Regions from separate parts of the Algibacter sp. Ld11 genome, predicted to be linked through region 1. Evidence: riboswitches for the same ligand, from Rfam matches in the RefSeq annotation. Region 1 holds a riboswitch; the other holds the start of a gene.
What was found. A riboswitch is a leader RNA that binds a small molecule or an ion and turns the genes downstream of it on or off. The one in region 1 is predicted to bind thiamine pyrophosphate.
Positions count from the first base shown of each region.

Region 2: another riboswitch for thiamine pyrophosphate. It lies ahead of ACJJV4_RS09930 (TonB-dependent receptor); the one in region 1 lies ahead of thiS (sulfur carrier protein ThiS).

Region 1 is NZ_JBISHH010000022.1:20,999-25,776, forward strand. It holds gene thiC (phosphomethylpyrimidine synthase ThiC) at 1-1,589, opposite strand, end outside; gene thiS (sulfur carrier protein ThiS) at 1,667-1,870, opposite strand; TPP riboswitch at 1,957-2,059, opposite strand; gene ACJJV4_RS08250 (endonuclease MutS2) at 2,557-4,725, opposite strand.
Region 2 is NZ_JBISHH010000023.1:120,381-125,158, reverse strand. It holds gene ACJJV4_RS09945 (AAA family ATPase) at 1-225, shown strand, start outside; gene ACJJV4_RS09940 (DUF4301 family protein) at 225-1,772, shown strand; gene arfB (alternative ribosome rescue aminoacyl-tRNA hydrolase ArfB) at 1,774-2,181, shown strand; TPP riboswitch at 2,238-2,329, shown strand; gene ACJJV4_RS09930 (TonB-dependent receptor) at 2,431-4,566, shown strand; gene ACJJV4_RS09925 (hypothetical protein) at 4,619-4,778, opposite strand, start outside.

The DNA.
Region 1 (4,778 bases):
GCCATGCTCAAAGCATTGTCTCGGTGTTGTGAGCCCGGATGACCTTTTGCTAAATCGGCTGCATGCGCCGCTAACTTATAGGTTACTACACCAACGCGAACATCTTCTTTGTTTGGTAGGCCTAAGTGTTCTTTTGGTGTAACGTAGCAGAGCATCGCGCAACCGAACCATCCAATCATAGCGGCACCAATACCTGAGGTAATGTGGTCGTAACCAGGAGCAATATCTGTTGTTAAAGGGCCTAAAGTATAGAAAGGCGCCTCGTCGCAGACTTCAATTTGTTTCTCCATATTTTCTTTAATCATGTGCATGGGCACGTGACCAGGACCTTCTATAAAACATTGCACTTCGTGCTTGCGAGCTATTTGCGTTAACTCACCCAGAGTTTCTAATTCTGCAAACTGCGCCTCGTCGTTAGCATCGGCAACCGAGCCTGGACGCAGACCATCACCAAGTGAAAAGGCAACATCGTATTGTTTTAAAATTTCGCAAATATCTTCGAAATGCGTGTAAAGGAAACTTTCTTTATGGTGTGCTAAACACCATTTTGCCATAATGGAACCACCACGAGATACAATACCGGTAACACGTTTTGCCGTCATAGGTACGTAACGCAATAAAACGCCAGCATGTATAGTGAAATAATCGACACCTTGTTCGGCTTGTTCTATTAAAGTATCACGGAAAATTTCCCAAGTTAGATCTTCGGCAACGCCATTTACTTTTTCTAAGGCTTGATAAATTGGCACGGTACCAACGGGAACTGGTGAGTTACGCACTATCCATTCGCGGGTTTCATGAATGTTCTGCCCTGTGGATAAATCCATAATATTATCGGCTCCCCAACGGCAAGCCCAAACAGCTTTTTCTACTTCTTCTTCAATAGATGAGGTTGTGGCAGAGTTACCAATATTGGCATTAATTTTTACTAAGAAGTTTCTACCTAAAATCATAGGTTCGGCTTCTGGATGATTAATGTTAGAAGGGATTACTGCACGACCTCTTGCAACTTCAGAACGTACAAATTCTGGAGTGATTTTATCTGGAATTGACGCTCCAAAATGCTCGCCTTTATGTTGTTTTCTTATCTCGGTCATTTCATCGATTCGCTGGTTTTCACGAATGGCGATGTATTCCATTTCTGGAGTGATAATGCCTTTTTTAGCATAATGAAGTTGCGTTACGTTTTGTCCATTTTTGGCACGTAACGGTTTTTTTAGAAGCGAAAATCTCATGTGATCTAAGCTTTTATCGTTTAAACGTTCATTACAATATTTTGAAGAAAAACCATCGAGTTGCTCTACATCACCACGTTCTAGAATCCAATTTTCACGAATACGTTCTATACCACTGTGAACATCGATAGTTTTATTTGGATCGGTGTATGGGCCAGAGGTATCGTAAACGGTTACAGGTTCGTTTGGTGTTTTATTTTTAGTCATCGAATCTGTAGTGTCGCTTAAAGAAATCTCACGCATGGCTACTTTAATTTGCGGATGAATTTTTCCTTTTACGTAAATTTTCTTTGAATTAGGGAATGGATGTCTTGTAATTCCGTTTTGTTTTGGTGCCGTGTCTTTTTTCTTCATGATTATTTATTTGATAGCTTGCAACTGTTAATAAATTATGTTTTAATTCCGTGTAAATATATCTGTAGAGGTTGGTTCTAACCGCCTTGAGTGGCTTTTATAATTAGTACTTGGTCGCCATCATTGAGCGTTGTAGTATGCCAATCGGTTTTAGAAATAATGTTTTGGTTTACGGCAAGCGCAATGCCGTTAGTGGGGATTTCTAACTTTTTTAGAATATGCTCGAGAGCATCCTCTTTATGAAATTGATGTGGTGTGCTGTTTACTTTTATGCTTATCATATAAAAATAGTTTGTGTGGACTAATTAAGTTTAGTCAACCATTTTTGTAAACAATAAAAGTTATTGGAATTTGAAAAAAGGCAGTGCGGACACTGTTAACTTTTCCCTCCGTTGGTATTAACCAAATCAGGTTCTAAGGATATTTCTCAAACTAATTATTAAAATAATTAATTACTCCTAAAGTCTACTCTACAAATATATGTAAAACAATGACAGATTATACTACAAAGATTGAGATTGTTTTATTTCATTTTGTAAGTTAGATATAATACGAGTAAATGTATTATCATTATTTGTTTTAAAAACCTTTTTTAAGTGTAATCCATTTTTATCTATATATTTAATGGAAATAGTATGCGATACGTCTAAAAATGATTTGGAATTAAAGGAGATGGATTTAATTATTTTAGAATTTGATAAGAACGATTTTATATTATTGTTAGAGAAATTCCTTTGATATTTGATTTCTACGGTGTTGTTTATTATTGAAAAATTTTGAATATAAAGATCCGTTTTGAAGTAATGCACAATGAAAACTACAGTAAGAATGATTAAAAAAAAGATACTAAAGAATACCAAATCTTTACTTTTGCCAATGTAAAAAAAAGTATAAAATAGCGTTATTAATAATGGTGATAAAAATTTATCCTTTAAAATATAAGTGTTCATCTTTTTTATACAGATTATCACTTCTTAATATGTTCTACTAATTCCAATTGATCAATACTCACATTAGTTGTAAAAATGCCATAATTAACAACGGCTTTATTTTTTTCGATTTTATCTACAGTTCCAACAGCTCGGCCATCTTCCATACGTACACGATCTCCTAAACGGATAATAGCTTTTGGTTTTGGAACTTCAACAGCTTTTTGTTTCGCTTCTTTTTTCTTCTCGCGAATCACTTCAACCTTCTTTTCAACTTCTTTTTTTACTTGAATTTCTTTCGCCTTTACTTTCTTTTTCTCTTTAACAGTTACGCGTTTGCGTTTAGAATTTTCTATTTGAACTACTTTAAACAATTCGCCCATCAATTCTTTTTTCTGCTTGTTGTTAAAGAATTTTTCAGCAATATCGTTTACTTTTTGTCCTAAGTATATAAGGCGCTGGTTGCTATCGTAAAGTTCTTGATAACTTTCTAGCTTTTTCTGTATTTTGGTGTTTATTTCTTCTAGTTTATCGGCTTCTTCACCCTTTTTCTTTTCATTCTCTTTTAGAGATTGTCCTGTTTTTTCGAGTTTAGAACGTTCTTTTTGGAGTTTCGCGATAGTAGCATCGAAACGGACTTTACTGCGCTCAATTTTCTTTTTTGCACGATTTATTAAACTATATGGAATACCGTTTTTCTGTGCGACTTCAAAAGTAAAACTACTTCCTGCTTGTCCGATTACAAGTTTATAAAGTGGTTCGAGTGTGCGCTCATCAAACAACATGTTTGCGTTTAACATGTGCGGCATTTCGTTTGCTAAAATTTTTAAATTGGAATAGTGTGTAGTGATTATTCCAAAAGCTTCACGATGATAAAATTCTTCTAAAAAGGTTTCTGCTAGAGCGCCACCAAGCTCTGGATCACTTCCGGTTCCAAATTCATCTATTAAAAAAAGCGTGTTTTTGTTGCACTTCTTCAGGAAATAATTCATTTGTTTTAAGCGATAACTGTAGGTGCTTAAATGGTTTTCTATAGATTGGTTATCTCCAATGTCACTTAAAATTCTATCAAATAATGTTACTGTACTTCTCTCGTGTACAGGAATAAGCATACCACTTTGAAGCATTACTTGTAGTAAGCCTACCGTTTTTAGAGTAATACTTTTACCCCCGGCGTTTGGGCCTGAAATAACGATAATTCTGCTTTCTTTTTCTAAAGATATACTTTGGGGAAACGTTTTTTCGTTCTTCGCCAAGTTGTTTAAATAGAGTAGAGGGTGGTATGCGTCTCGTAAATTCATACTGCGGTCTTCGGTAAATTCTGGAAGTATGGCATTCATTGAATTCGCGTATTTCGCTTTGGCCGAAATGACATCAATATCAATTAGAAAGGATTGATAATCTTCTAAAAGTGGTAAAAACGGACGTATAAAATCGGTAACTTCTTTTAATATACGAATTACTTCTTCGTGTTCTTCGTATTCTAAGTTATTGAGTTCTCTTGAGTATTGCAGTGTGGTTTCTGGTTCAATATATACTATACTTCCTGTTTTGCTGCCGCCCATAATAGCACCTTTTACTTTTCGGCGATACATGGCTTTTACTGCTAGTACACGTTTATTATCGACTACAGATTCTCGAATATCGTCTAAATATTCTAAACCATGATAGGTATTTAGTGCAGAGCTAAAGCTTGCATTTATTTTTCCTTTTATTTGGTTAATAGATTGGCGCAGACCAAGTAATGTGCTAGATGCATTATCTTTTATATCTCCAAAACGGTCTACAATAGCGTCGACTTTATCAATTAATACTTTAGTAACTTCAATATGCGATGCAAAAGTGTTTAAATGTATATAGTATTCCTGAAACTTTTTTAAAAAAACAACTATCGCGTTTACAGAAATAGACATGGAAACAATTTTCTTTAATCCGTGTACTTCTAAATAGGTGTTTTCTATGCGTAATAATTTCAATTCTTTCATAATAGTATCGAAACCATGATTGGGTATGCGATTATCATTATGGAAAGATGATAAGTATTCGTTTGTTAGTAGTAAGGCATTTTGAAGATCTTCCTTCGTTCTGTAAGGTGTAATTTCTAGTGCTTTTTGGTTACCTAATGGCGTTACACAAAGTTCGCTTACTTGCTGTAAAACCGTTTGAAACTCTAAATCTTGTAATGTTTTTTCGTGAATGTGTATCATTCGAAGTATAATGGGGTGTTTTAGCTAATAATATGAGTGCTAATTTACATATT
Region 2 (4,778 bases), on a different contig from region 1:
TTTGCTATAGAAAATACTTACGATTTGTATTTTTTGACTTATATTGATACGCCTTGGGAAGCAGACGATTTACGAGATAAACCAGAGGAGAGATTAGAGATGTTTAATGCTTTTCAAAATGAATTAATAATTAATAAACGACCATATGTGTTGTTAAAAGGCGATAAAAAAACGCGTCTTGCAACAGCCATTAAGCATATAGATCAACTTTTAAATAAAAAATAATGTTTTCTGAACAAGATATTTTACAGATTAAAAATAAAGGTATAACTGAAAAACAAGTTGAAGGACAAGTTTCTCGAATAAAAAACGGGATGTCTTATTCCAATTTAATTGCAGCTGCCAATATTGGTAGTGGCATTGAAAGTTATACACCCGATAAAAGTCGTGAGTATATTGCACTTTTCGAAGCTAGGAAAAACGACTTAAATATTGTGAAATTTGTACCAGCTTCTGGTGCAGCAACGCGCATGTTTAAGTTTTTATTTCAGTTTTTAAAGAAATACGATCCAAACAGAGAATCTATAGAAACTTATATAGAAAGTACGAACGATATTTTAATTGAAACTTTTGTTAAAGGCATTCGAAAGTTTCCTTTTTATGATGAAGTTTTAAAGGAAATTAAATCTGTAAAAGCTAATGTAGATAGTTTAAGCACAGGAGAACTTTGCATAGAGTTTGTTAAAGCTATGCTAGATGAATCTCGATTAAATTATAGTTTTTTTCCAAAAGGGTTGTTGCCCTTTCATACCTATCAAACGGGAACTATAACAGCTTTTCATGAGCATTTATTAGAATCTACTTTATACGCTTCTTCTAACAATAAAGCAAATTTACATTTTACAGTTTCAGAAAAGCATCATAAATATTTTAATACAGAATTAGATAAAATTAAAAATGCTTTAGAGGAAAAAACAAACACCTCGTTTAATGTTTCCTTTTCATATCAAAAAGAAGAAACAGAAACATTAGCCTTAACAACAACTAATGAAATTTATAGACAAGACGATGGTTCTATTCTATTTAGACCAGCAGGTCATGGTGCTTTGTTAGAAAATTTAAATGATTTAGATAGTGATGTTATTTTTATTAAAAACATCGATAATATTGTTGTTTTCGAGAATAATAAGAAAGTATCCGAGTATAAAAAAATGCTTGCAGGTGTTTTAATTGAAGTACAAGAGCGTGCGTTTAAATTCTTAGAAGAATTGGATAAAGACGAGGTTTCAGAAGCAGAATTGCTTGCTATAGCAATGTATGTTTCAAAAAAAATGAATGTATCTTTGATTGACGATTTTGATGATTTTTCTTCCGAAGAAAAGAAAAACTATTTAAAAAGTAAGTTGAATAAACCTATTCGTGTTTGCGGTATGGTTAAAAATGAAGGTGAACCTGGTGGTGGTCCATTTTGGGTAAAAGACTACAATGGTGAGGTGTCTTTACAAATTGTGGAGTTTGCTCAAATAGATATTGCCAATGATTCTCAATCTAAAATTGTAGAAAATGCAACACATTTTAATCCAACCGATTTGGTTTGTGGTGTTAAAGATTATAAAGGCGAAAAGTTCAATTTACTAGAATATGTAGATCCAGAAGCTGCTTTTATTACCATGAAAACACAAAACGGAACCGATATTCAAGCTTTAGAACTTCCCGGTTTATGGAATGGAAGTATGGCAGATTGGATCACTGTTTTTGTTGAGGTGCCTTTAAATACTTTTAGCCCAGTTAAAACGGTTAACGATCTTTTAAAACCGGAACATCAAGGGTAATATGTTTAGTGAGGCCGCATTATTTCAAGAATTACAATTTAAAGCAGTAAGAAGCTCTGGTGCGGGCGGGCAACATGTAAATAAAGTGTCTTCCAAAATCGAGCTGAGTTTTGATTTAGTAAATTCGATGGTTTTTTCTGAAACACAAAAAGAGCGTCTGTTGGTTAAACTGCAACATCGTTTAACCAATAGCGGCGTACTTTTAATGCAATGTGGCGAGAGTAGAAGTCAGCATAAAAATAAAGACCTTATTATAAAACGTTTTTTTACTCTTATTAAAGCGTCGCTTGTTATTCCTAAAAAACGTATTCGAACCAAAGTACCAAAATCGGTTATTAGAAAACGATTAAAAAATAAAAAGAACATTTCTGACAAAAAAGCAAATAGGCGTAAACCAGATATAGAATGAAAAGAATTATTTCATTCTATACGGTTAATTCTAAATTGTTAATTACTTTTGCAGCGTTCTCAAAAAAGGGGTGCCTAATATCGGCTGAGATCATACCCATTGAACCTAGAACAGGTAATGCTGTTTAGGAAATCTTACATCATGTAAATGTTGTAAATAGTTATGCTTGGCTTGTCTGAGTATTTCGGAAACTAATTAATTTTTTAAAGAATAATGACCTCTTTTTATTCGATTATAAATATAGTCGTAATGAAAAACAATTTTCTTTTTTTAGCACTTCTAGTGTTATCAATGTGTGCTAATGCACAACAAAATCCTGTGCAACAAGATTCTACTAAAACAGAAACCCTCGATGAGGTTTTAGTAAAGGCAGTGCGTGTAAGTGCCGATTCGCCAATTACACACTCCAATCTTTCTAAAGAAGAACTTGCAAAACGTAATTTAGGGCAAGATATTCCTACGCTTATTAACTTTTTACCATCTGTAGTTACTACAAGTGATGCTGGGGCGGGTATTGGTTATTCAAGTATTCGTGTGCGTGGTACCGATGGAACACGCGTTAATGTTACTATTAATGGGATTCCTTATAACGATCCCGAAAGTCAGGGCACATTTTTTGTGAATTTAGGCGATTTTGCATCGTCTACAGAGAGTTTACAGTTGCAGCGTGGTGTTGGTACATCAACCAATGGTTCTGGTGCTTTTGGAGCGAGTTTAAACTTGTTAACCGATGCGTATTCTGATGAAGCTTCAGGTGAAATTTCTAATAGTTTTGGAAGTTTTGGCACACGAAAGCATACCGTGAAACTAAGTACAGGCTTGCTGAATGATCATTTTGAAATTTCTGGTCGTTTTTCAAAATTAAAATCCGATGGTTATGTAGATCGCGCTTTTACCGATCTAAAATCTTATTTCTTACAAGGAATTTATAAGGATGGTAACACCTTAATAAAAGCTTTAACTTTTGGAAATGAAGAGCGTACCTACCAAGCTTGGTATGGCTTAACTGCCGATGAACTTAAAGAAAATCGTAGACAAAACCCATATACTTATGATAATGAAACCGATAATTACTGGCAGGATCATTACCAATTGCATTGGAATGAACGTTTTGATAATAACTGGTCTACCAACTTAGGTTTAAACTATACTAAGGGAAAAGGGTATTTTGAGCAGTATAAATCTGAAGAATCTGCTGCCGATTTTAATAATTTAATAGAAGAAGACTCTGATGTAATTGTGCGTCGTTGGTTGGATAATAATTTCTACATTGTTAATGCCAATGTTACTTATAAGAATAACATAGTTGAAGTGATTTCTGGATTGTCATACAGTTCTTATGATGGCGATCATTTTGGAGAAGTTATTTGGGGTAGTGATTTAGCTGCAAATGCAAATATTAGAGATCATTATTACGATGGTGATGCTACTAAAAATGATTTTAGTGTGTTCTCTAAGGCAACCGTTAGATTTAGTGATCAACTTATTGGTTTTTTAGATTTACAAGGTCGTTTTGTAGATTATAAAACAGGCGGATTAAATTCTGATCGTATTGATTTTAATACCGATGCTAGTTTTAGTTTCTTTAACCCTAAAGTAGGTTTAACTTATAAAAACTCTGAGTTTAGTAGTTTTTACACGTCGTTTGCTGTGGCGAATAGAGAACCTAATCGCGATGATTTTGAAGCTGGAGTTACCAAAAATGAAACACTTAGAGATATTGAGTTAGGTTGGCGTTTTAATCAAAATAAGGTAAGTGTAAATTCTAATTTATACTACATGTTTTATAAAAATCAATTGGTTTTAACAGGAGAACTTGACGATGTTGGAAGCCCTATTAGAGCAACCAGTGGTAAAAGTTATAGACTAGGGTTAGAAGTTGATGCTAATATTCAGTTTAGTAAAAAGTTTAGCGTAGCTGCTAATTTCGCCTTGAGCACTAATAAAAACAAAAACTTTAATTCGTCTATAAATGGTGAAGTGGTCGATTTAGGGAGTACGAATATTTCGTTTTCACCTGAAGTTGTTGTGGGTAGTGCTATTAACTTTTCTCCTATAGAAAATTTGCAACTATCACTTTTAAGTAAGTTTGTTGGCAAGCAATATATGGGGAATATTGATAATGAAGATTCTGTTCTTAGCGATTATTTTGTAAACGATATTAGTGTAAACTACCTTATTAAAACGAATAAGATATTTAAGTCAATTACTTTGTCTGCATTGGCAAACAACATATTGAATAGAAAATATGTGTCTAACGGATACTTTGGTTCTTATGATTATGACGATTCGGGTAGTCAAACAGGTACAACTACAGGTTACTACGCAGGCTATTATCCGCAAGCTACATCTAACTTTTTAATAGGTGCTACATTAAAGTTTTAATAAAATATAGATTAGACACTTTTCTAAATCTTACAAGAGGTTTAGAAAGGTGTTAATTTGAAATAAGCAAAGTATTGCCATTTACCTGAACTCTGTAAAACTGTAGAGTACATGGCAAATTACCGTCGCCTAAAGCTTGCCCTGTTACTAAGCTATATTCATTTTGATCGGCACAACTACTAGTGGCAGTTAACCCAGAGTTTACTAACACA